DNA from 3 places in the Massilia orientalis genome. Region 1 is predicted to be linked to each of the others. Evidence: predicted binding sites of a transcription regulator. Region 1 holds the regulator's gene; each other region holds the start of a gene.

What was found. The regulator sigma-54, encoded in region 1, starts transcription at its own class of promoters, with help from an activator protein. The targets are predictions, from matches to a motif close to TGGCANGNAANCTGCTTT.
Region 2: a site for sigma-54 is predicted at 1,377-1,394, ahead of QPK29_RS03350 (urease accessory protein UreD). Genes of this name have one in related genera too.
Region 3: a site for sigma-54 is predicted at 966-983, ahead of QPK29_RS01465 (PEP-CTERM sorting domain-containing protein). Genes of this name have one in related genera too.

The regions. Positions count from the first base shown of each region.
Region 1 is NZ_JASNRB020000004.1:134,015-136,274, forward strand. It holds gene QPK29_RS06940 (enoyl-CoA hydratase/isomerase family protein) at 1-159, opposite strand, end outside; gene hpf (ribosome hibernation-promoting factor, HPF/YfiA family) at 263-622, opposite strand; gene QPK29_RS06950 (RNA polymerase factor sigma-54) at 686-2,188, opposite strand; gene lptB (LPS export ABC transporter ATP-binding protein) at 2,191-2,260, opposite strand, start outside.
Region 2 is NZ_JASNRB020000002.1:283,887-286,146, forward strand. It holds gene QPK29_RS03340 (urease subunit beta) at 1-222, opposite strand, end outside; gene QPK29_RS03345 (urease subunit gamma) at 230-532, opposite strand; gene QPK29_RS03350 (urease accessory protein UreD) at 542-1,366, opposite strand; gene QPK29_RS03355 (hypothetical protein) at 1,624-1,785, opposite strand; gene QPK29_RS03360 (SulP family inorganic anion transporter) at 1,877-2,260, opposite strand, start outside.
Region 3 is NZ_JASNRB020000001.1:350,053-352,312, reverse strand. It holds gene QPK29_RS01470 (LysR family transcriptional regulator) at 1-341, shown strand, start outside; gene QPK29_RS01465 (PEP-CTERM sorting domain-containing protein) at 373-930, opposite strand; gene QPK29_RS01460 (ParD-like family protein) at 1,109-1,318, shown strand; gene map (type I methionyl aminopeptidase) at 1,315-2,118, shown strand; gene QPK29_RS01450 (diguanylate cyclase) at 2,181-2,260, shown strand, end outside.

The sequences.
Region 1 (2,260 bases):
GATGACGACGGCGTCGATGCCGGCGTCATTACGCCAGGCGAGCAGCGTGGCGGTGAGCGCGCGGACCATGTCCAGCGACAGCGAGTTCAGCGCCTTTGGGCGGTCCAGGGTGATGATGCCGGTGCGGTTGGCAACCCGCGTCAGAACGTGTGCAGTCATGTCTCGTTGTTATCGAATAATCAGACCAGCATTGTAGCGCCCATAAAAAGCGAAAAGGGCGCCGATGCGCCCTTTACTCCTTGGTGCTACCGCACGCGTGGCATTACGCCGTGGCGGGCTCCTCCTCGCCACCTTCGGACATGCGCTTGATACACGCGTTGTCATGATCCTTGAGCATTTGCTTGTACTTGACGACCTGGCGGTCCAGGCGGTCCATCAGCATGTCGATCGCGGCGTATAGATCGTGCGCGGCACTGGCGACATGGACGATCTTGCCCGCGAGACGCAGGTTGATCTCGGCTTTCTGGCGTTTTTCTTTCTCGGTGAGATTGTCGATGCAGAGGATGACATGGGAGTCGATCACTTGATCGAAATGACGGGTGATGCGTTCGAGCTTGTTCTGTACGTATTCTCGGATGGCTGGAGTTACATCGAGATGATGTCCGCTGATTGTGAGATTCATACACACTCCTTTGAAGATGCACTGCCTGCCGTGCGCGCATCTAGCGCAATGGGACAGTGTTTGTTACAAGGATTTGCGGAGACTGACGGGCGGGATTTTCAGCGCCTCACGGTATTTTGCGACCGTGCGTCGCGCGATGACCATTCCCTGTTCCCCTAGCATCTCCGCGATCTTGCTATCGGATAATGGATTCTTGGGGTCTTCTGCTCCTGTGAGTTGTACGATGAGGGCCCGTATTGCCGTCGACGATGCTTCGCCTCCCGCTTCGGTGGCAACGTGACTCCCGAAGAAATACTTCAACTCGAACATGCCGTGCGGGGTCAGCATATATTTCTGAGTTGTGACTCGAGAAATTGTGCTCTCGTGTAGACCTAGTGTATCAGCTATCTCACGTAAAACAAGGGGCCGCATCGCGACTGCGCCATGGGAAAAAAAGTTGCGCTGGCGATCGACAATTGCTTGGGCTACACGCAGGATCGTGTCGAAGCGCTGGCGCATGTTCTTGATGAGCCACTTGGCTTCCTGCAACTGCGCGTTCATCTGTGTTTCCGATTTGCCCTGCTTCATCAGCGACGCGTACAGGCTGTTCACGCGCAGGCGCGGCATCACTTCCGGATTCAGCAGCACGCTCCAGCCATCCTTGGCGCGGCGCACGATCACGTCGGGCACGACGAAGTCCGACACGTCCGACGCGAACGCCGCGCCCGGATGCGGATTGCACTGGCGGATGACGGCCTGGGCTTCGCGCAGGTCTTCGTCGTCGCAATCGAGCGCCTTCTTCAGCTTGTTGAATTCGCGCTGCGCGAACCACGTCAGGTATTTTTCGACGATGACGAGCGCCATGCGCCGCGTCACCATCGGCACGCCGGGCATGCGGCGGATCTGCAGCGCCAGGCACTCGGCCGCGCTGCGCGCGCCCACGCCGGGCGGGTCCATGCTCTGCACCATGGCGAGCGCCGTGCGCAATTCGTCGAACTCGATCTCGAGTTCTTCCGGCAGGCGCGCGTAGATGTCTTCCAGCGGTTCTTCCAGGTAGCCGTTGTCGTCGAGCGCATCGACGACGAGTTCCACGAGCGCGCAGTCGCGCGCCGCGCAGCACGTCAGGCGCACCTGTTCCATCAAATGCTCGCGCAGGGTGACGGGGCTCGCTTCCAGCTGCGGGCGGCCGTCCTCGTCCTCGCCGCCGCTCCCGCTGCTGCGGCCGTATTCGCCCCAGTCCTCGCCGCCTTCGCCGCCGCTTTCTCCGCCCTCGCCGCCGGCGTCATTCGCTTCGCCATTGGCGTTCTCGGCGGGCGCGCTGCCGCCTTCCTCGCCGTTGCCCTGCGCGGCCGGCGCCTCGCTTGCCTGCGATGACGCCGGGGCGCTGTTGATAGCGCCGTCGGCCAGCAACCGCACGGAGCGGTCGAGCGGATCGTCGAGCCGTTCGAGCAGCGGGTTCTCGCTCAGGACCTGCTCGATTTCCTGGTGCAGCTCGAGCGTGGACAACTGCAGCAGGCGGATCGATTGCTGCAGTTGCGGCGTCAGTGCAAGGTGCTGTGAGGTCTTGAGTTGCAGCGTCTGTTTCATGACTACATTCGGAAGTGTTCGCCCAGGTAGACGCGGCGTACCGATTCGTTGGCGATGATGTCGTCGGGACGG
Region 2 (2,260 bases), on a different contig from region 1:
CCCCGGCTCGAAGCGCACGGCGGTGCCGGCCGCGATGTTCAGGCGCATGCCGCGCGCCTGCTCGCGTTCGAACTGCAGCGCATCGTTCGCTTCGAAAAAATGGTAATGAGAGCCGACCTGCACGGGACGGTCGCCCGCGTTCGCGACGACGAGCGTCACCGTGCGGCGGCCCGCGTTGAGTGGGATGTCGCCATCCTCGAGGAAGTATTCGCCGGGGATCATGGGGCGCTCACGGGATCGGGTTGTGGACGGTGACGAGCTTGCTGCCGTCCGGGAACGTGGCTTCGACCTGGATGTCCGGAATCATCTCCGGCACGCCGTCCATCACGTCGGCGCGCGTCAGGATCAGGGTGCCCTCGCTCATCAGCTCGGCCACGCTGCGGCCGTCGCGGGCGCCTTCCATGATCGCGGCCGTGATCAGCGCGACGGCTTCCGGGTAGTTCAGCTTCAGGCCGCGCGCGCGGCGGCGTTCGGCCAGCAGCGCCGCCGTGAAGATCAGCAGCTTGTCTTTTTCGCGTGGGGTCAAGTCCATGGCGATCCTTTACGTATTCCAGATGCGCGGCGGCGTGGCCGGCCGGTCCAGCAGGTACGGCCGCAGCACCGTCCAGGCCCCCGTCAGCGCGGCACGGGCCCGTTCGCCGTCGTCGCCGAGGAAGCGCGCCACGAACACCTGCTTCACCTGGCTGACGGCGAGACCCGGATCGACGGCGCGCACCGCGTCCTGCAGGGCCGCGGGCACGGGCTTGCCGACGGCGACGAGCGTCGCGCACACGCTGTGTCCATCCATGCCCAGCGGACTCGCGAGCAGCGCGGGCGTGGCGCCGCCCTGCTCCCACCACACGGGCCGCCCGCCGACGCGGATGCGCGTGCGCTGCCCCACGCGGCCGCGCGTAAAACGTTCGCCGGATGCACGCCGGCCGAAGCACAGCACCTCGCTGCCGATGTAGACGGCGCCCGGGGCCAGGTCGACGTCGTGCGCGAGCATCACGTCGGCGTGGTCGTACACGATGGTTTCCTGCGGCAGCCATTCGATCGCGGCGCCGGGACCGGCGGCCAGGTGCACGTCCTGGCGCGATGTGCGGCCGTTGGCGCGATACCACTTCGCGGCGCCGGGCGACGTGGCCAGCACGTGGCAGCCCGCCGGCACGTCGAGCGCGATGTCGAGCCGGTCGCCGCCGACGATGCCGCCGGGCGGATGCACGACGATCACGTGGCAGGCGCCAGGACCTTCCGGGTATAGCGCCTTTTGCACGCGCAGCGGCCCGCGGTGCTCGCGCCGGACGAGCCGCGTGCAGCCGCCGTCACGGGCGAAGCCGAGGCGCAGGGATGCGTGCCAGGTGGTGCAAGTTGGGTCGTCAAAGGGCATACGCGATGAGTTAGCACGATGCGTGCCACTCGCGGGACAGGGACACCGGTGGACGCGGCGCACCGGCACGGCACCTACGGCACCGGAACGGTGCAGGCGCACGCCCAGATCAGGTGATCAATATGATTTCGGCAATATCAAAGGTGAAGCCGGCAGACGGCCGCGCGTGGCGACCAGGGAGGGGGGAAACAGAGGGTGTCCGCGAGCCCGACCGGCGAAGAATGCCGGTCAAGCAGGCGAACCGGGGCTGGAAACGATCAGCGGCGGCGGCGCAGCGGGCGGGCGATACGGACCGGACGCAGGGCGCGTTCGCGGTCGGCGGCGCGCTTGTAGGCGGCCAGTTCGAACGTCAGCGCCAGGGCGATGCCGGCCGGGACAGCGGCGGCGAAGCCAAGGGCGAGCAAGGCGACGGTTGACAACAGAATAACGATAGTACTTGGGCGCGGCATGATATCCACCTTTTCTCTAAAACCGTGGTTCCATCCTGCCACAGCTGGGATTTGCTTGCAATCACGTGTCGTGCCGTGCGAGGGCATTCCAGGCATTTGCTGTACTTAAAAAGAGACGTCCGCTGAGCTCACTCAACAAAGTCGACGCGCGCAGGCGGTCCAGCACCGGCCCCTTGACCTCGGCCAGGTGCAGCCGGACGTCGCGCCGGGCCAGGGCGCGATTCAATTCGAGCAACCCGAACAGCGCCGAACTGTCGATGGCGTTCACGGCCGACAGCACGAGCACGAGATGGCGCGCCGCGCGGTGTGCGGCCAGTTCTTCCTCGATGCGCTCGCTGACCGCTTCGATATTCCCGAAGAACAGCCCCGCGTCCACGCGCAGCAGCAGCACGTTCGGGTCCGTCTCGGCCGAGTACCGGTCGATGTTGCGGAAGTGTTCAGTGTG
Region 3 (2,260 bases), on a different contig from region 1:
GCGGCTCCGGCACGCGCGCGGCGATCGAGCGGCGCTACGAGGAAGAGGGCGTGGCGCTCGCGATCGGGTCCGAGTTGTCGAGCAACGAGGCGATCAAGCAGATGACGGCGGCGGGCCTCGGCGTCGCCTTCCTGTCCGTCCACGCGTGCACGCTGGAAGTGCGCAACCGGCTGCTGGCCGTGCTGCCGGTGCCCGGCGTCGTCGTGCAGGGCGAATGGCACGTGATGCACAAGGCGGCGCGCGCGATTCCGACGGTGGCCGCGTCGTTCCACGAATTCATGGTGGAGCACGGGCAGCAGGTCATTTCGGACGAGCTGGAAAACATCGCGTGGCGAACCTGAATCCTGTTGCCGCCACGCGCGGCGCAGGCAATCAGCGCGCCGATTTGCGGCGAGCCGCGGCCAGGCCGGCGAGGCCCAGTCCGAGCAGCGTCAGGCTGGCCGGCTCGGGCACCTGGGCGACGTCGAAGTCGACGTTGTCGATGGCGATATAGCCATCCGAAGGCGCGCCGGAGAAGGTGACGGACGTGACGTTCTTCAGATTCGCGAACTGGTAGCCCTGGTAAGCATTGCCGAGCGAGATCGTGTCCGTGCCGTTGAGCGTGAGGTCGAACGCGTTCATCGACGTGTACCAGCTCAGCCCCGCGTCGAATCCGTTGAGAGTGAAGGTGCCGCCGCCGGTCCTGGTGATGGTCACCGTGGCGTCGAGGCCGTAGATCAGGTTGTTGGTGCCGTTGTCGGCCTTGCCGCCGCCGGCCGTCCAGACGTAGGCGTAGCCGCCCGAGGAGGTGAACGTCAGCCCGCCGGCGGACACCGGCAGTGTCGACGTACCCGCCTGGTCGTCGAAGGTGATGACGCTTGCCTGCGCCTGGCTTGCGCCGAACGCCACGAACAGCAGTGCACCGATGAGTTTCAGAGTTGTGGTTTTCATGTCGGTCCTTGAGGTTTATAGATATTGACGGACATAAAGCAATATTGATGCCACTTGATAATAATCAATGACTTATGGCAATCAATGTTGTTGTGTGTAAGTTTTTCCGACAGTGCTTGCGGCGTTGCGCGGTCAGAATATATACTCCGTATATGGAACGTATATGAAAGTTAGGCATATGGGCATTGTGAATATCGAAGACGAGCTGCATGACCAGATCCGCAAGGCGAGCACGGTGTCGTGCCGCTCGATCAACGCGCAGGCCGCCTTCTGGGTCCGGATCGGCATGCTGTGCGAGCTGAATCCGACGCAGAGCTTCAACGAGATCATGGCGCGCGAGCTGAGGGCGGCGGGCGTCGTGCCGCAGGCGCTCAAGGTGGCGTCATGACGAAGCGGCCGGAGGAAGTCGCACTGATGGCGGCGGCCGGCAAGCTGCTGGCGGACGTCTTCGCGCAGCTCGACCGGCTCGATCTCGTCGGCATGTCGACGATGAAGGTGAACGACCTGGTCGACGACTTCATCGTGAACACGCTGGGCGCGCGCCCGGCCAGCAAGGGCCAGTACGGCTATGCGTTCGCGCTGAACGCGTCACGCAACGACGTCGTGTGCCACGGCGTGCCGTCGCCGGCGGACGTCCTGCAGAGCGGCGACATCGTGAACTTCGACATCACGCTGGAGAAGAATGGCTACATCGCCGACTCCAGCAAGACCTACCTGGTCGGCGCCGTGGCGGCGCCGGCGCAAAAGCTCGTGCAGGTGACGTACGAGGCGATGTGGAAGGGCATCCGCGCCGTGCGTCCCGGCGCGCGGCTGGGCGACGTGGGTCATGCCATCGAACGGCATGCGCGCCGCCACGGCTATGCGGTGGTGCGCGAGTACTGCGGCCACGGCATCGGGCGCGAGATGCACGAGCCGCCGCAGGTGCTGCACTGGGGCCGCCCGCAGACGGGCCTGGTGCTGCGCGAAGGCATGGTGTTCACGATCGAGCCGATGCTCAACGCGGGCCGCTCCGCCGTGCACACCGAGGACGACGGCTGGACGGTGCGCACGTGCGACGGCGCGCTGTCCGCGCAGTTCGAGCATACCGTGGCCGTGACCCGCAGCGGCGTGCGCGTGCTGACCTTGCGGGCCGGCGAAAGATGCCCGGCTAACACGTTTCCGTGGGTCAATAGATACGTTACAACTTGATTTGTGGAATCTGACGTTTCCTGATGTTACTATCCGGGACTACGTTTGGAGGAAGCATGGTTGTGCGCCGGATATTAGTGGGCCTGCTGCTCGTCTGCCGGGCGGCCGTGGCCCGGTCCGGCGACGTGCATGAAGACTTTAC